DNA from 4 places in the Bradyrhizobium sp. 170 genome. Region 1 is predicted to be linked to each of the others. Evidence: predicted binding sites of a transcription regulator. Region 1 holds the regulator's gene; each other region holds the start of a gene.
The links. The regulator PhoB, encoded in region 1, activates phosphate uptake and scavenging genes when phosphate is short. The targets are predictions, from matches to a motif close to TGTCATNNANCTGTCAT.
Positions count from the first base shown of each region.

Region 2: IVB05_RS23245 (RNA degradosome polyphosphate kinase) is a predicted target of PhoB. The motif match lies at 2,992-3,008, and genes of this name have one in related genera.
Region 3: IVB05_RS31160 (UDP-2,3-diacylglucosamine diphosphatase) is a predicted target of PhoB. The motif match lies at 2,330-2,346, and genes of this name have one in related genera.
Region 4: IVB05_RS12110 (alkaline phosphatase D family protein) is a predicted target of PhoB. The motif match lies at 2,343-2,359, and genes of this name have one in related genera.

Region 1 is NZ_CP064703.1:588,279-594,075, forward strand. It holds gene pstS (phosphate ABC transporter substrate-binding protein PstS) at 1-82, shown strand, start outside; gene pstC (phosphate ABC transporter permease subunit PstC) at 241-1,230, shown strand; gene pstA (phosphate ABC transporter permease PstA) at 1,235-2,080, shown strand; gene pstB (phosphate ABC transporter ATP-binding protein PstB) at 2,077-2,898, shown strand; gene phoU (phosphate signaling complex protein PhoU) at 2,910-3,626, shown strand; gene phoB (phosphate regulon transcriptional regulator PhoB) at 3,700-4,404, shown strand; gene IVB05_RS02760 (GcrA family cell cycle regulator) at 4,608-5,117, opposite strand; gene IVB05_RS02765 (aspartate aminotransferase family protein) at 5,635-5,797, shown strand, end outside.
Region 2 is NZ_CP064703.1:4,971,439-4,977,235, reverse strand. It holds gene ppx (exopolyphosphatase) at 1-711, opposite strand, end outside; gene IVB05_RS23245 (RNA degradosome polyphosphate kinase) at 724-2,919, opposite strand; gene IVB05_RS23240 (DnaA/Hda family protein) at 3,067-3,744, opposite strand; gene IVB05_RS23235 (CDP-alcohol phosphatidyltransferase family protein) at 3,843-4,385, opposite strand; gene purM (phosphoribosylformylglycinamidine cyclo-ligase) at 4,536-5,609, shown strand; gene purN (phosphoribosylglycinamide formyltransferase) at 5,606-5,797, shown strand, end outside.
Region 3 is NZ_CP064703.1:6,653,210-6,659,006, reverse strand. It holds gene IVB05_RS31175 (Ldh family oxidoreductase) at 1-811, opposite strand, end outside; gene IVB05_RS31170 (Lrp/AsnC ligand binding domain-containing protein) at 886-1,131, opposite strand; gene thiD (bifunctional hydroxymethylpyrimidine kinase/phosphomethylpyrimidine kinase) at 1,278-2,078, shown strand; gene IVB05_RS31160 (UDP-2,3-diacylglucosamine diphosphatase) at 2,370-3,182, shown strand; gene IVB05_RS31155 (glycosyltransferase family 1 protein) at 3,179-4,237, shown strand; gene IVB05_RS31150 (threonine/serine dehydratase) at 4,291-5,280, shown strand; gene IVB05_RS31145 (caspase family protein) at 5,353-5,797, opposite strand, start outside.
Region 4 is NZ_CP064703.1:2,591,312-2,597,108, forward strand. It holds gene IVB05_RS12100 (indolepyruvate ferredoxin oxidoreductase family protein) at 1-1,673, shown strand, start outside; gene IVB05_RS12105 (hypothetical protein) at 1,818-2,228, shown strand; gene IVB05_RS12110 (alkaline phosphatase D family protein) at 2,426-4,027, shown strand; gene IVB05_RS12115 (heme-binding protein) at 4,215-4,655, shown strand; gene IVB05_RS12120 (Gfo/Idh/MocA family oxidoreductase) at 4,722-5,774, shown strand.

The DNA.
Region 1 (5,797 bases):
CGAAGAACTCGACTACATCCCGATGCCGGAATCGGTCGTCAAGTTGATCGAAAAGACCTGGTCGGCCGAGATCAAGAGCTGATCGGGCCTGCGCCTCGCTACACGATCGCTCAACCCGGGATGTCCGGGTTGAGCACCCCTCTCGGGACAGGAGAGGCAAGAACAATGCGCGAGCCGAAAAAGCCGTGCACCGAAGTCCGGGTCATTGGGCTATAAGTACAGGGGATTGGCGTGGCAGAAATGGCGGTTGAAAGCGACGTAATGGATGCTGCCGGACCTTACGATCGCGCGAGGGCTCTCAGCGCGTTCAAGCTCGGCGACGTCACTTTCTACTGGATCACGCGCGCCTGCGCGATCTCGGTTCTGCTTATCCTCGGCGGCATCATCATTTCGCTGATCGTCGGCGCCTGGCCCGCCATCCGTGAATATGGCGCGGCCTTCCTGTGGACGCAGCGCTGGGCGCCGTCGGCCGATCCGCCGGTGCTGGGCGCGCTCGGCCCGATCTATGGTACGCTGATCACCTCCGTGATCGCGATGATGATCGCCATTCCCGTCGGCCTCGGCATCGCGATTTTCCTCACCGAGATCTGTCCGATCTGGCTGCGTCGTCCGATCGGCCTTGCAGTCGAACTGCTCGCCGGCATTCCCTCGATCATCTACGGCATGTGGGGCTTCTTCGTGCTGGGCCCGTTCCTGGCCAACACGTTCCAGCCCTTCATGATCAGCGTGTTCGACGGCGTCCCCGTGCTGGGCACGATCTTCGCAGGTCCCCCGTCCTATCTCAGCCTGTTCAACGCCGCGCTGATCCTGGCGATCATGGTGCTGCCCTTCATCACCTCGATCTCGGTCGATGTCTTCAAGACGGTGCCGCCGGTATTGAAAGAGGCCGCCTATGGCGTCGGCTGCACCACCTGGGAAGTCGTCCGCAACGTCGTCATTCCCTACACAAGGGTCGGCGTGATCGGCGGCATCATGCTGGCGCTCGGCCGCGCGCTCGGCGAGACCATGGCGGTCACCTTCATCATCGGCAATTCGTTCAAGATCCAGTCCTCGATCTTCGCGCCGGGAACCACGATCTCAGCAGCCATCGCTTCCGAATTCGCCGAGAGCGACGGCTTGCATCAATCCGGCCTGATCCTGCTTGGCCTCTTGCTGTTCGTTCTGACGTTCTTCGTTCTTGCTGCCGCAAGGCTGATGCTGATGCGGCTGGAAAAGAAGGCGGGGAACTGAGATCATGAATTCGATTTACGCATCCCGCCGCCGCAACAATATCATTATCAAGTTCCTGTGCCTGGGCGCCGCGCTGTTCGGCGTGACCTGGCTCGCCTTGATCCTGTTCACGCTGTTCTACAACGGCCTGTCCGGCATCAACCTCGCCGTCTTCACCCAGGATACGCCGCCGCCGGGTTCGACCGACGGCGGCCTGCGGAACGCCATCATCGGCTCGATCATGATGACCGTGATCGGGGTCGGCATCGGCGCGCCGCTCGGCCTGTTCGCCGGCACATATCTCGCCGAATACGGCAAGCACGACAGGCTCACCTCGGTGATCCGCTTCATCAACGATATTCTTCTCAGCGCGCCATCGATCATTATCGGCCTGTTCATCTACGGCGCCATCGTGGTGCCGATGGGCGGCTTCTCGGCCTTCGCCGGCTGTCTGGCTCTCGCTGTGATCGTGATCCCGGTGGTGGTCCGCACCACCGAGGACATGCTCGGGCTGGTGCCCAATCCGCTGCGCGAGGCGGCGTCCGCGCTCGGCCTGCCGCGCTCGCTGGTGATCCGGCGGATCGCCTATCGCGCGGCCCGGTCGGGCCTGATCACCGGCGTCCTGCTGGCGACCGCCCGCGTCGCCGGCGAGACCGCGCCGCTGCTGTTCACCGCGCTGTCGAACCAGTTCTTCAGCCTCGATATGACCAAGACGATGGCGAACCTGCCGGTCACCATCAACAACTTCGTCCAGAGCCCCTATGTCTACTGGAAGCAGCTCGCCTGGAGCGGGGCGCTCTTGATCACGCTCACCGTACTTGCCCTGAATATTGGCGCGCGCATTCTTGGCGCCGAGAGGACATCCAAATGACCGATCTCTCCGTATCCGTGAGTACCGCGAGCGGGCCCGTTCCGCAGGTGGCGCTGCCCGAGGCCGCGCCCAAGGTGACCGCGCGCGGCCTGAATTTTTACTATGGCGAGCATCACGCGCTGAAGAACATCAACCTGACGCTCGGCACAAACCGCGTCACCGCCTTCATCGGCCCGTCCGGCTGCGGCAAGTCCACGCTGCTGCGGATCTTCAACCGGATGTACGACCTCTATCCCGGCCAACGCGCGACCGGCCAGTTGATGCTCGACCAGACCAACGTCCTTGATTCCAAGCTCGATCTGAACCTGCTGCGCGCCCGCGTCGGCATGGTGTTCCAGAAGCCGACGCCGTTCCCGATGACGATCTACGAAAACATCGCCTTCGGCATCCGCCTCTATGAGAAGATCTCCAAGTCGGAGATGGACGGCCGGGTCGAAAAGGCGCTGCGTGGCGGTGCGCTGTGGAACGAGGTCAAGGACAAGCTCAATGCAAGCGGCCTGTCGCTGTCCGGCGGCCAGCAGCAGCGGCTCTGCATCGCCCGCACCGTGGCGGTGCGGCCCGAGGTGATCCTGTTCGACGAACCCTGTTCGGCCCTTGACCCGATCTCGACCGCCAAGATCGAGGAACTGATCCAGGAACTGGCGGAAGATTACACCATCGCCATCGTCACCCATAACATGCAGCAGGCGGCCCGCGTTTCGGACAAGACCGCCTTCATGTATCTCGGCGAGTTGATCGAGTTCGACGACACCAACAAGATTTTCACCTCGCCGAGCGATCGACGTACCCAGGACTACATCACCGGCCGGTTCGGTTGAGGAGATAAAACATGGCATCCGAACACACCGCCAAGGCATTTGACACCGATCTCCAGGAACTGACCCGTCTCGTCGCCGAGATGGGCGGCCTGGCTGAGCGCATGATCACCGAATCCGTCGATGCGCTTGTCCGCCGCGACGTCGCCCTCGGCAAGCGCGTCGTCGATTCAGACGTCGAAATCGACCGCCTGCAACATTTGATCGAGGAACGCGCGGTGCTGACCATCGCGCGGCGCCAGCCGATGGCGATCGATCTGCGCGAGATCGTCGGCGCCATGCGGGTCGCTACCGATCTGGAGCGGATCGGCGACCTCGCCAAGAACATGGGCAAGCGCGTCGCGGCGCTGGAGAACGATTTCCAGCCGCTGAAGCTGATGCGCGGCCTCGAACACATGACCGATCTCGTGCAGTCGCAGGTCAAGTCGGTGCTGGACGCCTATGCGGCGCACGATCTGCCGGCGGCGATGGCGGTGTGGAAGGGCGACGAGGAAGTCGACGCCATCTGCACCTCGCTGTTCCGCGAGCTCCTGACCTACATGATGGAAGATCCGCGCAACATCTCGTTCTGCATCCATTTGATGTTCTGCGCCAAGAACATCGAGCGGATCGGCGACCACGCCACCAATATCGCCGAGACCGTGTTCTACATGATCGAGGGACAGCAGATGCTCGACAAGCGCCCGAAAGGCGACATGACGACGTTTGCTACCGCCGTACCCAACACTTGATAAAGCGTTTTCAAGCGAAGTGGAGACCGGTTCGCGTGAAGAAAACGCGTCAAACAGAAGAGGCGAAAGCAGAATGAGCGCGCGCATTATGGTGGTCGAGGACGAGGAAGCGCTGACCACGCTGCTGCGCTACAACCTCGACGCCGAAGGCTATGACGTCGAAACCGTTGCCCGCGGCGACGATGCGGATACGCGGCTGAAGGAGCGTGTGCCCGATCTCGTCGTGCTCGACTGGATGTTGCCGGGACTGTCCGGCATCGAGCTCTGCCGCCGCCTGCGCGCCCGGCCGGAGACCAAGCAGTTGCCGATCATCATGCTCACCGCACGCGGCGAGGAGAGCGAGCGGGTGCGAGGCCTTGCGACCGGCGCCGACGATTACATCGTAAAACCGTTCTCGGTGCCGGAACTGCTGGCGCGGGTGAAGGGGTTGTTACGGCGCGCAAGCCCCGAGCGGCTCGCCACCGTGCTCACCTATGGCGACATCGAACTCGATCGCGAGAAGCGCCGCGTCGCGCGCTCGGGCCGCCAGATCGATCTTGGCCCGACCGAGTATCGCTTGCTGGAATTTTTCCTGGAGCATCCCGGCCGCGTCTTCAGCCGCGAGCAATTGCTCGACAGCGTCTGGGGCCGCGACATCTATATCGACGAGCGCACCGTCGACGTGCATATCGGCCGCCTGCGCAAACTGCTCAATCCCGGCCGCGAGCAGGACCCGATCCGCACCGTGCGCGGCGCGGGATACGCGCTGGATGACCGGTTTGCGAAGGTGGAGCCGTAGCGCTCCACCGCGTCACCCATACTCCATCGTCGTCCCCGCCTAGTGCGCAATTGCGCACGGGGCGCGGGGACCCATAACCACAAATCTCGATTGTTGTAATACGCTGGTGCTCCAGCGTGACATAACCACGAACGCCTGCGGTTATGGGTCCCTGCGTTCGCAGGGACGACGGCGGATATTTCCCGCGTAACTTACGATCGCCCTTACCGCGTCGGCTTCGGCGCCTGCCTCCGCCGGTCGGCGGCCGGTTGATACGCCACGCGCGAGTGATGCGCGCAATAGGGCAGGCCCGAAAGCGCCTTGCCGCCGCAGAAGAAGAATTCCGGGCTCGAGGGATCGCCGACCGGCCAGTGGCAGGTGGCCTCGTTCAGTTCGAGCAGCGACAGCCGCTGGCTCATCGGCACCACGTTGTCGAAGGCGATCGGATCCGGCTCCATCTCGACCTCGAAGGCGTGCGCGAGCGCGGTGTTGCCGCGCGAGACCGGGCGCGACACCCGCATCATCTGCTGGGCCGGGCGCGCCTTGCGCTGCCGCGGGGCGGCCGAGGAGGGGCTCTTGGCGCGGCCGGACAGGCCCAGCCGGTGCACTTTGCCGATCACGGCGTTTCGCGTCACATTTCCGAGTTCCGCGGCGATCTGGCTGGCCGATAATCCGGCTTCCCAGAGCTTCTTCAGCTGCTCGACGCGATCGTCGGACCAGGTCAATACCGTCATCGCATTCTTCCCTTCGCATCGCGCCGGCCAATCAGGGCAGCGCTGGCGACGTCATTCGTCTCAAAAAATCCCTGCGGTCAGAATCCCTTAGCCCTCGCCGGGCGCGAAAACCGCGCCCGAACGTCTACGCCTGCACAAATGGACTCTAGGGATCAGAACTGCCGCACGAGATGTCGTACCCGACAGCCCAAACGCTACAATATGGCGTGACTCGGGCGCAAGAGTCCGGGCCCGCGCGTCCACATGTTCCGATATCTAGGCATTGCACTGCGTGTTTTCCACCACACCGCAATCTTACGGATTTTCTTATCTTGCAGTGCAGGAAAGGCGGCTTCGTGGCGTGTTGACAGCGCCCCCCGCCCACATAGAATACCTCTCACGTGCCGCCCTTAAGAGGCGGCACGTTTCGTTTTCGCAAGACCGGCCGTTGCCGCGTTCGCGCCAATGCACGCGTGTGCTCCGCGGCAGGTCTTGAAAGCGGGTCTCAAACCTTCAGTGCAAACCTTTTGTGATCGCCATGACCAATAGCGCCACGTCGCATCTGCTTCCCGTCTTTGCCAGGGTCGATCTCGGCTTCGAGCGCGGCGAGGGCTGTTGGCTGACCGCCACCAATGGCGATCGCTATCTCGACTTCACCTCGGGGGTTGCGGTGAACGCGCTGGGTCACTGCCATCCGCATC
Region 2 (5,797 bases), 4.4 Mb from region 1:
CGCGTCGGCTGCCGGCAACTCATAGCCGTGCATCACCCGCAGCGGATAGCCGCTCTGGACGATGTGGATGCGCGCCAGCGCGCGCCAGGTGCCGCCGACCGCGTAGAAGGTGCGGCCGCTGCCGGCCTTGAGCTGGGCCACGCCGGACAGGTCGCTGCTGACGATGCGCTCGGCGCGCTTGAGCGATTTGTCCGACAGGTCCTGCAGCGCCAGGCTTCCGAGCGGCAGCGTAATGCCGCTGCTGACGCGGTTTTTCTGCACGTCGATCAGTTCGAGCGAGCCGCCGCCGAGATCGCCGACAATGCCGTCGGGATTGTGGATGCCGGAGACGACGCCGAGCGCGGAAAGCTTCGCCTCGCGCGGCCCCGACAGGATTTGAATCTCCGCGCCGCAGATGCGCTCGGCTTTGGCGATGAAGTCGGGACCGTTCCTGGCGTCGCGGCAGGCGGCAGTGGCGATGGCGAAGACGCGCCCCACCTGCTGGATGCGACACAGCGCCCGGAATCGCCGGAGCGCCGTCAGCGCCTTGGCAACTGCGTCCTCGGCCAAGAGACCGGTGCTCTGCACCTCGCGGCCGAGCCCGCACAGCGCCTTCTCGTTGAAGATGGTGACGAGGCTGCGTGCCATCGTCTCATAGACGACGAGACGAACCGAGTTCGAACCGATGTCGATGACGGCGACGCTGGAAGCGCGCTTGCGCGGCCGCTTCACAGCGGCGCTCCCTTATGACGATTGCTGACGCTCGTTACGGCGCGTGAGGCGGCGCGGCGAAGATTCCTTGAGAGACTTTCCACGGCCTGACAGACTCGGATTGGTCATGAAATAGTTGTGCAGATTGAATGGCTCTTCGCCTTTCGCGGCCTTCATACGCGTTGAGGACCCGTCCGGCAACAACTGCCAGCTCTGCTCGGTATCCTTCAGGTTCGCGACCATGATCTGTTCGAGAACCTGCTGATGTACCGTGGGATTTTGCAATGGACAGAGGATTTCGACGCGGCGGTCGAGGTTCCGCGGCATCATGTCGGCGGACGAGATATACACAGCCGCCTTCGGGCCGGGCAGGCCATGACCCATACCAAAGCAGTAGACGCGGCCGTGCTCGAGGAAGCGGCCGATGATGGATTTGACCCGGATGTTCTCGGAAAGGCCGGGAATGCCCGGGCGGAGGCAGCAGATGCCGCGCACCACCAGTTCGATCGACACGCCGGCCTGCGAGGCCTCGTACAGCGCGTCGATGACGTCAGGATCGACCAGCGAGTTCATCTTCATCCAGATCACGCCCGGCTTGCCGTGCCTGCTGTGATTGGTCTCGCCCTTGATGTGTTCGATGATGCGCTTGCGCAGCGTCAGCGGCGACACCGCCATCCGCTCGATGTCGCTCGGCTCGGCATAGCCGGTGATGTAGTTGAACACCCGCGCCGCGTCGCGGCCGATGATCGGGTCCGAGGTAAAGTATGAGAGATCGGTATAGATGCGCGCAGTGACCGGATGATAATTGCCGGTCCCGGTATGCACATAGGTCGTGAGATTGCCGCCCTCGCGCCGCACCACCATCGACAGCTTGGCGTGGGTCTTCAGTTCGAGAAAGCCGTACACCACCTGCACGCCGGCGCGTTCGAGGTCGCGCGCCCAGCGGATATTGGCTTCCTCGTCGAACCGCGCCTTCAACTCGATCAGCGCGGTCACCGATTTGCCGGCCTCGGCTGCTTCGGCAAGCGTGCGCACGATCGGCGAATTGTTCGAGGTGCGGTAGAGCGTCTGCTTGATGGCGACGACATCGGGATCGCGGGCGGCCTGCTGCAGGAACTGCACGACGACGTCGAAGGATTCGTAAGGATGGTGGACGATGAGGTCCTTTTGCCGGATCGCGGCGAAGATGTCGCCGCCGTGGTCGCGCACCCGTTCGGGGTGGCGCGGCACATAGGGCGTGAATTCGAGGTCGGGGCGGTCGAGCCGGGTGAGCTGCGAGAGCTCATTCATGGCCAGCACACCGTCGACCAGAAACACCTCATCGTCGGCCGCCGAAAGCGCCTGCCGCACGAAGGCGCACAGCGCTTCCGGCATCTTGGCTTCCATCTCGAGCCGGATCACCGAACCCCGTCGCCGCCGCTTCAGCGCGGTCTCGAACAGGCGAACCAGATCTTCGGCTTCTTCCTCGATTTCGAGTTCGGAGTCTCGGATGATGCGGAAGGCGCCCTGGCCCTTGACGGTGTAGCCGGGAAATAGTCGCCCGATGAACAGGCCGGTAGCCTGCTCGAGGGGGATCAGGTGCACCGCGCCGTCCTTGTGAGGCATGCGGATGAACCGGTCGATCTTGCCGGGCATGCGGATCAGCGCGTTCATCGGCTTGCCGTCGGACACCCGCGCCAACTGCAGCGCGATGGTGAAGCCGAGGCTCGGGATGAACGGGAACGGGTGCGCGGGATCGATCGCCAGCGGCGTCAGCAGCGGGAAGATGTTGCGCAGGAAGTGGTCCTCGAGCCAGCCGCGCTCCGCCTTGGTGAAGTCGTGGCCGTCGACCAGAATGATGCCGGCGTCCGACAGGGTGGCGCGCAGATCGCGCCAGATCGCCTGCTGGTCGGAGGCGAGTTCCGAAACCGTCTTGTTGATGAGGGTGAGCTGCTCGGCCGGCGTCAGGCCATCGGGGCTGCGTTCGGCGATGCCTTCACGGACCTGCGCCTTGATGCCGGCGACGCGGACCATGAAGAACTCATCAAGGTTATTGGCGGAAATCGATAGGAATCGGACCCGTTCCAGCACGGGATGACCAGGATTGACCGACTCCTCGAGCACCCGGCGGTTGAAATGCAGCCAGGACAGCTCCCGATTGATGAATCGTTCCGGGCTCGTGACAATCGTGGGGGGAGCCTCGGCAACTGGTTCTTTTTCTTTTATTTCAATGACTTGTGCCGATTCCATAAGGCTTTAATCCATCTCGGGAAGGCATGGGCTGGTTCAAGGGGGATGCCACCTACACCATGTGATACGCCGATGACGTTTCAATGACATTGATGTTCCGCCCACAGTCGGCGTCAAGGCGGCAGGAAGCAGCACGCAGCTGTCCGATCAGGCGTTGCGCAGCAGTTCCGCGGCCAACGCCCGGGTCACCGGCCGGCCGAGCCGCAGCGCCTCGGTATCCAGGAGGTCGACCGCCTGGCGGGCGGCGGAATAGGAGCGCTCGATCCGGGTGGCGAGGTAGCTCACGACGGTCTCGTCGATGCTCAACTGCCGGTCAGCGCAGAACTTGACGATCAGGCCGCGAAACAACAGGTCGTCGGGCGGCGATAGCGACACGACAGGGGCGGCGCGCAGCCGTGACCTGAGATCGCGCAGTTCGACCTCGAACGCCGCCGGCGGAACGCGGCCCGTGATCAGGACGAAGGCCTCGTCCTCGCGCGCCAGGTTCAGGAGGTGAAACATCGCGCGTTCATCGAAGTCGGCGGGTCTCAGGTCTTCAACCACCAGCGCGCCGGTGGCGAGCGCGCCGGGGACGGCAGCGGGGTCAAGCGCGTGCGCCGATGTCGCGCGCGCGCCGGCCTGTTCGGCCCAGATCGCGGCGAGATGGCTCTTGCCGGAGCCCTCCGGTCCTACCAGCAGCATGATGCGGTTCGGCCAGTCCGGCCAGCTTTCGATCAGCGAAAGCGCGGCTTCATTGGCTGGCCCTTCGAGGAAATTGTCGCGGGTCAGGCTCTCCGCATGCGGCAGCGCAAAGGCAAGCTGACGGGGTTGAACGCGGACTGCCACGCAAATCTCCAGGCCGGGATATTACAGCCTTCATAGCGCTTTCAAGCGAAGTGGGAACCGGTTGGCGTGAAGAAAACGCGTCAAAACAAAAAGGACGGTTAGCGCGCTTCGATCGTGCTCATGTGCCGCACCCACTCGACGAGATAGAGCGAGACGGAAACCAAAGTAAAGACCGTAACAAAACCCATCAGGATCACGTCATAGGGCGCCGGCTTGAAATTGAAACCGAGCGAAGCCAGCACCAGCGCGGCGAACGCCACCTGCGCCACCGTGTTGAGCTTCGACACCATCAGCGGTTTCATCGGAATCGGCTTGTCGAACAGCCATGACACGATCACGGCCGTGACGATCATGATGTCGCGCGACACCACGAGGATGACGATCCAGCGCGGAACCGCGCCCCAGATGCCGAGCGCGACATAGATCGAGACCAGCAGCGCCTTGTCGGCGAGCGGATCGAGCAGGGCGCCCAGTTCGCTCTGCATGTTGAAGCGTTTGGCCAGAAAGCCATCGACAGCGTCGCTGACGCCAGCAATCACGAAGATCGCGAACGCAATCTCCATCTGGCTGGAAACGATCGCCCAGACGATGACCGGCACCAGAATGATGCGGCCCAGCGTAATGATATTCGGAATACTCAACTCGGTCGCTTCCCGGCTCCCGGCCTAAAATCCGGCCCCTGGCGGGTTCTGCCGGTCCTTATCTACATAGTATATGCGCCAAGCGGTTGCGAGCCATTGCAGGATTGCGGAATTCCTCGTAACCAGCCGTCATCATACTGGAATTTGGGCATGATTGACCGCAAAAACGGGCTCACTTACGCCGATTCGGGCGTCGATATCGATGCGGGCAACCGCCTGGTCGATCTCATCAAGCCGATGGTCCGCGCCACCGCCCGGGCGGGCGCGGACGCTGAAATCGGCGGATTCGGCGGTCTGTTCGACCTCAAGGCGGCGGGTTTCAAGGACCCGGTGCTGGTGGCGGCGACCGACGGCGTCGGCACCAAGGTCAAGATCGCGATCGAGACCGGTCTGCACGGCGGCATCGGCATCGACCTGGTAGCGATGTCGGTCAACGACCTCGTGGTGCAGGGCGCGGAACCGCTGTTCTTCCTCGACTATTTTGCCTGCGGCAAGCTCGACCCCGAGGCGGCCGCAGCCATCGTGGCCGGCGTCGCCGAGGGGTGCCGGGAATCCGGCTGCGCCCTGATCGGCGGCGAAACCGCCGAGATGCCGGGGCTCTACAAGGACGGCGACTACGACCTCGCGGGCTTTGCGGTGGGGGCCGCCGAGCGCGGCACGCTGCTGCCGAGCGGGGATATCGCCGTGGGCGACGCGGTGATCGGATTGGCCTCGTCGGGGGTGCACTCCAACGGTTTTTCGCTGGTCCGCAAGATCGTCGAGCAATCCCGCGTGGCTTTCGACGCGCCGGCGCCGTTCTCGCCGGTCATGACGCTCGGCGGCGCGCTGCTGGCGCCGACGCGGCTCTATGTAAAATCCTGCCTGCGTGCGATCCGCGAGACCGGCGCCATCAAGGGGCTCGCGCATATCACCGGCGGCGGCTTCACCGACAACATTCCGCGCGTGCTGCCAAAGCATCTCGGCGTCGGCATCGATCTGGCGCGGCTGCCGGTGCTGCCGGTGTTCAAGTGGCTGGCGGCGCAGGGCGGCATCGCGGAACTCGAATTGTTGCGCACCTTCAACTGCGGCATCGGCATGATCGCGATCGTCAAGCCGGATGCGGTCGAGCAGGTGACGGAAATTTTGACCGCAAGCGGCGAGACCGTCGCCTTGCTCGGCGAAGTGATCCCGGCTGCGGGTGAACATCGCGTGGTCTACAACGGTCACCTTGATCTTTCGCAATGAAACGCCGTGTCGCCATACTGATCTCGGGGCGCGGATCGAACATGGCCGCGCTGATCGATGCGGCGAAGGCAGCGGATTTTCCGGCCGAGATCGTCGCCGTCATCTCCAACCGGGCCGATGCCCTCGGGCTGGAGAAGGCGGCCGCGAGCGGCATCACGACGACCGTCATCGAGAGCAAACCGTTCGGC
Region 3 (5,797 bases), 3.1 Mb from region 1:
CGCTATCGTCGTCGTGATTGAAGTCGATGACGTCACGGCCCATCGCAGCGCCGCCGAGCGTGCCTGCGAGCAGGCCGATGATCATCGCAAGGCCGTAGCCCTTGTAGCCGGCCTCCATGCCGCCGAGCGGCAGCAGCATGCCTTCGTCGGCGCGTTTCGGATCGGTCAGCGGCTTGCCTTCGCGATCGATCATCCAGCCCTCCGGCATGGCCTCGCCGCGCAACGCCTTGGTTTTCACCTTGCCGTAGGCGGCGACCGTCGTCGCCATGTCGAGCACGATCGGGTTTTCGTCGCCGGCGGGAATCGCCGCCGCGATCGGATTGGTCGACAGCAGCATGTCGAGGCCGCCCCAGGGCGGAAGGTGATTGGCGTTGCCGACCGCGAAGTAGAGCCCGATCATGTCGTGGGCGAGCGGCATCGTGGCGTAGAGCGAAGCCGGGCCGGCATGGTTGCTGAACTGCGAGTTGACCCAGCCTAATCCGGTCCTGCGTGCCTTTTCGATCGCCATCTCGGCCGCGCGTTTCATTACGAGGTGGCCCATGCCGTTGTCGCCGTTGAGGACGGCGGTGCTGGCGTGCTCGTGCACGACATGGATGTTCGGCCGGACGTTGAAGCCGCCGGCCTTGATCCGCCTGACATATTGCGGCAATCGGCTGACGCCGTGCCCGTCCGAACCCTGCAGGTCGGCCGCCGCCATCAGGGCCGCGACCGTTGCAGCATCGGCGGCCGGCAAGCCGACCGAGGTGAGCGCCTGCTCAATGAAGGCCTTCAGCCGGCCAAACGTAACTGATGTCTCGGACAGGACAGGCACTCCCAGAAGCCCGCGGGCGTGGCCGCGCGCCGGGCGAAGTCGACGGCGACTGCGGGCAGGCGGGGGCGCGCTTGCTAGCCCGTGCCGAACGCCTTGAAGGTGATGATGGTGTGGGTGTCCTGGATGCCCGGAATGACCTGCACCTTCTCGTTGACGAAATGGCCGATGTCGGTGTCGTTATCGACGTAGAATTTGACCAGCAGATCGTAATCGCCGGCGGTGGAATAGATCTCCGAGGCGATCTCGGCCTCCGCGAGCGCATTGGCGACGGCGTAGGACTGGCCAAGCTTGCATTTGAACTGGACGAAGAAGGGAACCATCGCTGTCGTCTCCAAAAATGTTGGCCCCAATAGGCCAAAAACCGCGGGGGATGGCAAGCCAGCTTGCCGCCTGTGCCCTGCCGCGTTAGGACAAGCCACTTAGGACAAGCCATGGCCCTGAACCCAGCATTCTCACGAGGCTTTTGATGACGACGCCGATCGCGCTCACCATCGCCGGCTCCGATTCCTCAGGGGGAGCGGGCATCCAGGCCGACCTCAAGACGTTTGCCGCGTTCGGCGTCTACGGCGCCTCCGTGATCACGGCACTGACCGCGCAGAATACCGAGGGCGTCAGCGGTATCCATCAGGTGCCGGCCGAGTTCGTGACCGCGCAGATCGACGCGGTGTTTTCCGACCTGGCGGTAGGCGCGGTCAAGATCGGCATGGTGGCGCAGCCCCCGGTTATGGATGCTATCGTCGCCGGGCTGGCGCGCTGGTCGCCGAAGCATGTCGTGCTCGATCCCGTGATGGTCGCGACCTCGGGCGACCGGCTGCTCGCGACGGAAGCCGTCGACGCGCTGCGGACAAAACTCATTCCGCGGGCTTCGGTCATCACGCCCAATCTGCCGGAAGCCGCAGCGCTGCTCGACGAAGGCGTGGCGGCGGATGAAGCCGCCGTCGAGAAACAAGGCAGGCGATTGCTGGCCCTGGGATGCAAGGCGGTGCTGATCAAGGGCGGCCACGGGGAGGGCGCCGAGAGCATCGACTATCTGATCGACTCCTCTGGTGTCATCGCACTCGCCGCGCCGCGCATCGTCACAAAAAATACCCACGGCACCGGCTGCTCGCTCTCCTCGGCGATTGCCGCGGGACTGGCGAAGGGCAAGGATATGGAGACCGCCGTACGCAACGCCAAGGCCTTCGTCAGCGCGGCGATTGCCGCCGCAGATCGCTTCAGCGTCGGGCATGGTCACGGCCCGATCCATCATTTTCACAAATTTTATTGACCTATCTCTCGTCGTCCCTGCGAACGCAGGGACCCATAACCACTGCGTTGGTTGTTGCGCGAGGTGTCGACTCGATTGCCCTCTCGATGAGCCGCGGCGTATGGGTCCCTGCGCCCGTGCGCAATTGCGCACTAGGCAGGGACGACAGCGAAATGTTGCCGCCGCCATGTCGCTTGCCTGTCGCATCGCGCTGCTATCCGCGAGTCCAGGGGCGCGGCATTGATTCTCGCGGGAATATCGCGGCGTGAACTAGTCATCGCCCTGTCACAGAAATCTGTCAGGTGAACAGGTATGGGTAGTGACTCCTTGAGTGAAGAAAGCCCGGAACGGCGTTTTCGCACCTTGTTTATCTCCGACGTTCATCTCGGAGCCCGCGGCTCGCAGGCCGATCGATTGCTGGACTTCCTCAAAAGCCACGACGCCGACACCATCTATCTCGTCGGCGACATCGTCGATGGCTGGGCGCTGAAGTCGAGCTGGTACTGGCCCCAATCGCACAACGACTTCGTGCAGAAGATGCTGCGCAAGGCGCGCAAGGGCGCCAAGGTCGTCTACGTGCCCGGCAATCACGACGAGTTCCTGCGCAATTATTACGGCACGCATTTCGGCGGCATCGACGTGGTGGAAAACACCATTCATGAGGGGGCCGACGGCAAGCGCTATCTCGTCATCCACGGCGACATCTTCGATCTCGTGGTGCAGAACGCGCGCTGGCTCGCCCATCTCGGCGACAAGGCCTATGATTTCGCCATTCAGATGAACCGCCTCGTCAATTTCTTCCGGCGCATGTTCGGCGTTCCCTATTGGTCGCTGTCGCAATGGGCGAAGCTGAAGGTCAAGAACGCCGTGAACTATATCGGCGCGTTCGAAAAGACCCTGGCTGGCGAAGCGCGGCGTCACGGCGCCGACGGCGTGATCTGCGGCCACATCCACTACGCCACCATCCGCGACGAGCACGGCATCCGCTACATGAATTGCGGCGACTGGGTGGAAAGCTGCACCGCGCTCGCCGAGCATGAGGACGGCCGGTTTGAGATCATCACCTGGGCCGATCCGCAGCGAAGGGCAGCGCCCGTTCCCCGCGTCGCGGCGCGCGCCGCATGACACATATCCTGGTCGCAACCGATGCGTGGCATCCCCAGGTCAACGGGGTGGTTCGCACGCTGACCATGATGGCAGAGGCGGCCAAGGGATTTGGCGTCGAGGTGAGTTTCCTGACGCCGCAATCGTTCCGCACTTTTGCGATGCCGAGCTATCCCGATCTGCGGCTGGCGCTGCCGTATCCGGCAAAAATCGCGCGACTGATCGAAGCGGCAAAGCCGGACAGCATTCATATCGCGACCGAAGGCCCGATCGGGCTATTGGTGCGGCGCTATTGCCGCAAGCGCGGCCTGCCGTTCACCACGAGCTTTCACACCCGCTTTCCGGAATATGTATCGGCGCGTTCGCCGATTCCGGAATCCTGGGTATGGCGGGCGCTGCGCGCCTTCCACCGGCCGAGCCAGGCGGTGATGGCGGCAACGCCGGCGCTGGCGGCCGAATTGCGCATTCGCGGCTTTCGCAACGTGGTGCTGTGGTCGCGTGGCGTCGATACCTCGCTGTTTCATCCGCGCAGCGCTGACCTCTGCCTGCCGATGCCGGTGTTCCTCTGCGTCGGGCGCGTCGCGGTCGAAAAGAATCTCGAGGCCTTCCTCGACCTCGATTTGCCCGGCACCAAGCTCATCGTCGGCGACGGGCCGGCGCGCGCGGCGCTGGAGCGGAGATATCCTGATGCCGTCTTCCTGGGCGCCAGGCACGGCGAGGAACTGGCCGAAATCTACGCGGCCTCCGACATTTTCGTATTTCCCAGCAAGACCGACACGTTTGGCCTGGTGCTGCTGGAGGCGCTGGCCAGCGGCCTGCCGGTTGCCGCCTTTCCGGTCACCGGTCCGCGCGACGTGATCGGCTCGGCGCTGGTCGGCGTCCTGGACGAGGACCTGCGCGCGGCCTGCCTGGAGGCGCTGCAGGTTTCGCGGGAAGATTGCGTCGAATTCGCCGCTGGCTACAGCTGGCAGGCCTCTGCGCGGGTTTTTGTCGAGCATGCCCTGAATGTTCGCCCAGTCCTGTCCGAAGGCGAGGAGGCCGAATTTGTGGCTGATAATCCGCATCTCGTGGCCTGAGTTCACGCTAAATCGTCTTGCTCGCCAGTCTGCGACCGCGATACAAATGGCGGATGCCAGAATCCATCCAAAATCCACCCATTGGCGCGGCCGATATCGAGGCCGCCGCCAAGGTGGTCGCGCCCTTTGCGGTGCGGACGCCGCTGTTGTCGTTCCCCGTTCTCAATGAACGCGTCGGTACCAAGGTCTTCCTGAAGCCCGAAATGCTGCAGCGGACCGGATCGTTCAAGTTCCGCGGCGCCTTCAACAAGCTGGCCTCGATCCCGCAGGACAAGCGCAGCGGCGGGGTGGTCGCGTTCTCTTCCGGTAACCACGCCCAGGGCGTGGCGGCGGCGGCGCAGATCCTGCACATGCAGGCGACCATCGTGATGCCTGCTGATTCGCCCGTCACCAAGCGCGAGCGCACCAAGGGCTATGGCGCCGAGGTGGTGCTATACGACCGCGACAGGGAAGACCGCGAAGCCATCGCCAACGGCATTGCCAGCAAGCGTGGCGCGACGCTGGTGCGCCCCTATGACGATCCCTTTGTGATCGCCGGACAAGGCACCGCGGGCCGCGAGATCGCCGAGGACATGGCGGCGCTCGGGCTCGTCCCCGATATCGTGGTGGCGCCGGCATCGGGCGGCGGGCTGATCGCCGGCGTTGCGACGGCGGTGAAGGCAAAGTTTCCGCAAGCGCAGGTGATCGTCGCCGAGCCCAAGGACTATGATGATCACGGCCTGTCGCTGCGCGCAGGCCACCGCGAGGCCCACCACGCCGCCGGCCGCACCATCTGCGATGCGCTGATGGCAGCGATGCCGGGCGAACTCACCTTCTCGATCAACAGCAAGCTGCTGGCGAATGGCGTGATCGCGTCCGACGAGGAAGTCGGCGCGGCAGTCGCCTATGCCTATCGGGAATTGAAGCTGGTGGTCGAGCCCGGCGGCGCCGTCGGTCTTGCCGCACTGCTGGCCGGCCGCATCGACGCCAGGGGCAAGAACGTCGTCATCGTGCTCTCCGGCGGCAATGTCGACGCGGACCTGTTCGCCAAGCTGGTCGCCTGATCATCCCGTCTCAAACGGAACCGGGCAGAGCGTGTGCTCTGCCCGGTTTCGCAATTGTACGAAGCTCTCCCGTCAGCGCCGCCCGAAGCCGCCGCCGCCGAATGAACGGCCGCCGCCGAACGACCCGCGGGATGGGCCTGCGAAGCTCTGGCTGAAACGTCCGCTGCCCATGCCACTGCTGAAATGACGCGGCGCGGTCTTGACCATAGGCCTGGTCGTGACCATGGGTCTGGTGGTGACCCGGTTGTTGATCTTGCCGGGGAAGGTCGTGCCCTTGCCGGCGTTGACGGGATTGGCGTTGATCTTGCCGGGCAGTGTCGTCACCTTGCCGGGGTTGCCCGCATTGACGGGCGTGGGGTTGATCTTGCCGGGCAGGGTGGTGACCTTGCCTGGAATGCCGTTGTTGTTGCCGCCATTGGCCGGGTTGATCGTCGTCATGCCCTTGGCGGGCAGCGTAACGATCTTCGACGGCGAGGGCATATGAGCCTGAGCGCCAAGATTGCCCTTGGAGATGCCC
Region 4 (5,797 bases), 2.0 Mb from region 1:
CGGTTCTGATCTACGACCAGACCTGTGCGGCGGAAAAGCGCCGGCGTCGGAAGCGCGGGCTCTATCCGGATCCGCCGAAGCGCGTTTTCATCAACGAGCACGTCTGCGAGGGCTGCGGCGATTGCTCGTCGGCTTCCAACTGCGTCTCGGTGCAGCCGCTGGAAACCGAATTCGGCCGCAAGCGGCGGATCGACCAATCGAACTGCAACAAGGACTTTTCCTGCATCGAGGGCTTTTGCCCGAGCTTTGTCACCGTGCATGGTGGCAAGCTGAGGAAGGCCGATCGTACCGCGGCCGATCCGTCGGCACTGTTCGCCGATCTGCCGCTGCCGGCCACACCGGCGCTCGATGGCGCCTACAACATCCTCGTCACCGGCATCGGCGGCACCGGCGTCATCACCATCGGCGCGCTGCTCGGCATGGCCGCCCATGTCGAGGGCCTGGCGTGCTCGACGCTCGACTTCACAGGGTTATCGCAGAAGAACGGCGCGGTCATGAGCCATGTCCGCATCGCGCCCGAGGCGGACGATCTCGCAACTGTCCGCATCGCGCCGGGCGGGGCCAACCTCATCCTCGGCTGCGACATCGTGGTGGCCACCAGCATCCCGGCGTTGAGCCGGGCCGAGCGCGGCGTGACGCGCGCGATCGTCAATGCCGACCTGTTGCCGACGGCAAGCTTCGTCATCAATCCCGACATCGATTTCGAGGCGGGGACGATGCGGGAGTCGCTCAATGAAGCCGTCAGCGCCTCGGACCTCGACATCCTCGATGCCACCGGGCTTGCCACCGCGCTGATGGGCGACAGCATCGCCACCAACGCCTTCATGCTCGGTTTTGCGTTCCAGCGCGGCGCGATTCCTCTTTCGCTGGAGGCGATCATGAAGGCGATCGACCTCAACGGTGCGGCGATCGACATGAACAAGCTGGCGTTCTCCTGGGGCCGGCTCGCCGCGCACGATCTGCAGCGCGTCGTCAGCGCGGCGCGCTTCAAGAGTTCGGGCGCGGCGCCGGTCAAGCGCACGCTCGATGAGAGCATCGCGTTCCGCGCCAAGTTCCTGACGGACTATCAGAATGAGGCCTATTCGAAGCGCTATCTTTCGGAAGTCGCGCGGGTTCGCGCCGCGGAAGCCAAGGGCGCACCCGGCTCGCATGACCTCACCGAGGCCTTTGCAAAGGGCCTGTTCAAGCTGATGGCCTACAAGGACGAGTACGAAGTCGCCCGGCTTTACTCGGACGGTGAGTTTGCCAGGGTGCTGAAGGAGCAGTTCGACGGCGACCCCAGCGTCAAGGTCAGCCTTGCGCCACCGCTGCTGGCGTCGCGCGACAAGGTGACCGGGCATTTGCGCAAGCGCGAGTTCGGCTCCTGGATTTTTCGCGGGTTCGAACTCCTGACGCGGTTCAAGTTCCTGCGCGGAACTGCGTTCGATCCGTTCGGTTACACGGCCGAACGCCGGATGGAGCGCGCATTGCCCGGCGAGTATTCCGCTGTCATCTTCCGCCACCTCGACAAGGCGAAGCCGCAGGACTGGCCGCGTCTGGTGGCGCTGGCCAAGTCAGCGGAACTCGTTCGCGGCTACGGCCACATCAAGGAAGCCAATGTCGTGAAGTTCCGCGGAGAATGCGCGCGCGTGGAGGCTGCGATCGGCCAGCCGGTGGCGCAGGCCGCTGAGTAAGGGTTGTTCACCTGGCACGTGAACTTTTTCACGGCAGGGATCATTTACCGGTAACCCTGCGGGCGCGAACGGCTGGAATTGTCCGGCCGGCTCCCTACATGATGGCCGTTCATACACTCTTTGGTTGATTTCAGGAGGCCTGCGATGGTCCTGAAAAGCGCTTTTGCGGCAGCACTTTGCACGGGGCTCCTGATGTTGGGCAGCGCCGCGGTGGCTGACGAGTACCGTGCAGGCGAGTTCCTCGGCCTCGATCCTTCCCAAGCCCTGCTCTCGCCGAAGCGTTTAGGCCCTGAGACGCAGTTCGCCCCGGTCCGGATCGAGGCGAGAGCCGACCGCAAGCCGGTGAAAACGGAGCGCGTGGTCGTTCCGAAGGTGGCCGCGCCCAAGACTCAGCCCAGGACTCATGTAGCGCATGAGCGCGCCGGAAAACCGCGCGGCGCGGCCCGCGCAAAACTGGCGCGGCGTCATACCAATCCGCTCGACGCGCAGGCGCTCGACACCCGGATCCAGACCTGGCCGTGCCAGTCCGGCGGCATCTGCGGCTGGCAGCGGTAGTATTTGTTCGTAGTTCGCAGGGTGGGCAAAGCGAAGCGTGCCCACCATTGACGCCAACGAACTCGGAGAGATGGTGGGCACGCTGCGCTTTGCCCACCCTACGATTCCCCATCACGTCATCCACCTGTCGTAAAACCTTCGGCCCACATTCAAATTGCTCGGGCACACCTTCGTCGTGATTCGACGAGGGTGCTTCGATGCCGATTGCGATACGCGCCGGGCAAGGCTCGAACAAACAAGGCTTGAGCCGGCGTCAATTACTGGTCCGCTCCGCTGCAACAATTGCCGTTGCCGGTCTCGGCAGCCTCGCCAGACCTTACCTCAGCCGCGCCGCGGATCGGCCGCTCATCCCGAGCGGCATTCAATCGGGCGACGTCTCGGCCAACTCCGCGGTGATCTGGGCGCGCGCCGATCGGCCGGCGCGGATGCAGGTGGAATGTTCTGTTGTCGAGAGCTTCAAGACCGTCATTCGCTCCGTTACCGCCGACGCATTGCCGGACAGCGACTTCGTCTCAAAAGTCCTGCTCGATGGCCTTCCGGCGGGGCAGGACATTTTCTATCGCGTGCGCTTCGACGATATCAGCGAGAGCGGCATCGAAGGCGAGACGCAGGTCGGGCATTTCCGAACCGCGCCCACCGCGCGAAGCAATATTTCGTTCGTGTGGTCGGGCGATACCGCTGGCCAGGGCTGGGGCATCGATCCCTCGCGCGGCGGCATGCGGACCTACCGCACCATGTTCGACAACCGTCCGGACTTCTTCATCCATTCCGGCGACCACATCTATGCCGATTGCCCGGTGGAACGCGAACTGAAACTGCCCAATGGCGAGATCTGGCGCAACATCGTCACCGAACAGAAGTCCGTGGTGGCGCACAGCCTCGAACAGTACCGCGCCAACTACAAATATAATCTGCTCGACGACAATCTGCGCGCCTTCAACGCCGAGGTGCCGATGTTCGCGCAATGGGACGATCATGAGGTGACCAATGACTGGTCGCCGGTCGGCACGGCCGACGAGACCGGCTATGCCGAGGACGGCTCTTCGCTTCTGGTGGCGCGGGCGCGCCGCGCGTTCCATGAATTCATGCCGATGCGCGCGACGCCGGCGCATGACGGCCGCATCTATCGCAAGATCGCCTATGGTCCGCTGCTCGACGTGTTCATGATCGACATGCGCAGCTACCGCGATTCCAGCTTTAACAAGCGCGACGACCACAGCGAGACCCGCATCCTTGGCGCGGCTCAAGTGGCGTGGCTGAAGCGCGAACTGGTGGCCTCCGATGCGACATGGAAGGTGATTGCCGCCGACATGCCGATCGGCCTGGTCAGCGAGGATGCCATCGCACTCGGCGACGGGCCGCCGGAGCGGCGCGAGCATGAGATTGCCGATCTGCTGTCGTTCATGAAGCGCGCCGGCATCCGCAACACGGTGTGGCTGACCGCCGACATGCATTACACGGCCGCGCATCATTACGATGCGAATCGCGCGGCCTATCAGGATTTCGAACCGTTCTGGGAGTTCGTCTCCGGCCCCTTACATGCGGGCACCTGGGCGCCGGCCCCGCTCGACAATACATTCGGGCCGAAAGCGATGTTCCAGAAGGGCTGCAGCGCGGAGCAGGGCGAGAATCTCGCCCCCTGTTTCGGCCTGCAGTTTTTCGGCCGCGTCGATATCGACGGCAAAACCGAAGTGATGACCGTGACGTTGAAGGACGTCGACAACCGCGACCTCTGGTCGGTCGATATCGAGCCCCGTCCGGACGCGCGGCCCGGCCGGATCATGGCGCAGCATATCTGACGCGTTCGACCGGGAGACCGTCGGCACGGAATCCTCGTACCTTCCATGTTCGCGCCGCATAGTTCGGATAGGTTTGCCTCGCCGGCGAGCGGGTTGCAAAATCGCATCTGGAAGTTGCGTATTATTTCTTGAAGGAGGCGCTGCGGTAGCGCACACTTCGCCTGTCCTTTCCGACCGGAGCGCCGCCATGTTTGTCGCCGAGAGCAAGCGCCTGACGCATCAGGGCGCGAAGAGGATCATGTCGACGGCGATGGAATTGGCCGGCCAGGCCGGAACCGCGATCTCCTGCGCCATCGTGGATGCCGGTGGGCATGTGATCCTGATCGAACGAATGGACGGCGGTCGCTTCCATACCGTGCACTCCAGCACCACCAAGGCGGTTTGCGCCGCGTCGAACCGGCGCCCGACCACGGCCAAAGGCGCCGCCGGCCAGGACCTCGACGTGAGCCATGCGATCGGACTTGCGCTCGCCGCCGGACCGGAGCGGTGGACAGCCATGGAAGGCGGCGTGCCGGTGCTGGTTGACCGCCAATGTATCGGCGGCGTCGGCGTAAGCGGCGGTGATTGGGAGACCGATTTGCGGATCGCCAAGCTGGCCGTCGAGTCGATCGGCGCGAGTTGGGAATGACATCGTAGGGACCGAAGCCTGCCGATGAAATCGGCCGTGCGGCAAGGTCTTGGGGAGGGCAAAGTGATGAGTGCCGATCCGCTCCGCGTGGCCTGTATCGGGATGGGATGGTGGTCCGACGTTCTGGCGGATGCCATCCAGCGTTCGGGCAAGCTCGAGATCCGAAGCTGCTACACGCGGTCCGAGGACAAGCGCAACAATTTCGCGGCAAAATACCGCTGCCGGCCGGCCGCGAGCTACGAGGCGCTGCTGGCCGATGCCGAGATCGAGGCGATTATCAACACGACGCCGAACGATGTGCATCTGGCGACGACCCGTGCTGCCGCAGCCGCCGGCAAGCACGTCTTTCTGGACAAGCCGATCGCCAACAGCATCGCGGACGGCCGCGCCATCACCGAGGCCTGCCGCAAGGCGGGCGTGGTCCTGGCGCTCGGCTATCAGCGGCGGCGCGAGAGCCATTTCCGCTACATCAAACAGCAGATCGACGCCGGCCGGTTCGGCAGGCTCGTCAACGCCGAGGCGAACATCAGCCGCGACCGCCTCGGCAAGGTCGATCTCACCTCCTGGCGCTACCAGGCCGCGGGCATGCCGGGCGGCGTGATGCTGCAGATCGGGATCCACTACATCGACGTGCTCGCATATTTGATAGGGCCGATCCATGTGGTGTCCGCACAGTCGGCGCAACTGGTGCTGCCCGGCGACAATCCTGATGTCGCGAGCCTGATCCTGCAGCATGAGAATGGCGCGCTTTCGACGCTGAACGCAAGCTACGCCTCGGCGTCCGAGTACTACCTGATGAATGTCTACGGCAAGGACCAGACGGCCTACTACGACCTGCACAACGGGCTCCGGCTGCTGAGGCGCGGTGAAAGCCAGCCGGTCGCGGTACCATGCGCAAGCAACGACACCCTGGTCGAGGAGCTGGAGGAATTTGCCGACGCGGCGCGCGGGCAGCGCGAGCACGAGGTCGGGGGCGAGGAGGCGACGCGATCGCTGGCCGTGGTACGCGCCGGCATTCTCTCGGCGATTGAAGGACGTGGGGTCGAGGTTGCGGAAATATTGAACGGTGATGCGAAAAATGTGACGGCGCAGCAGCACGGACAGGAGCGCGCGTTATGAAGCCTGGCACCTGTGTCTGGAAA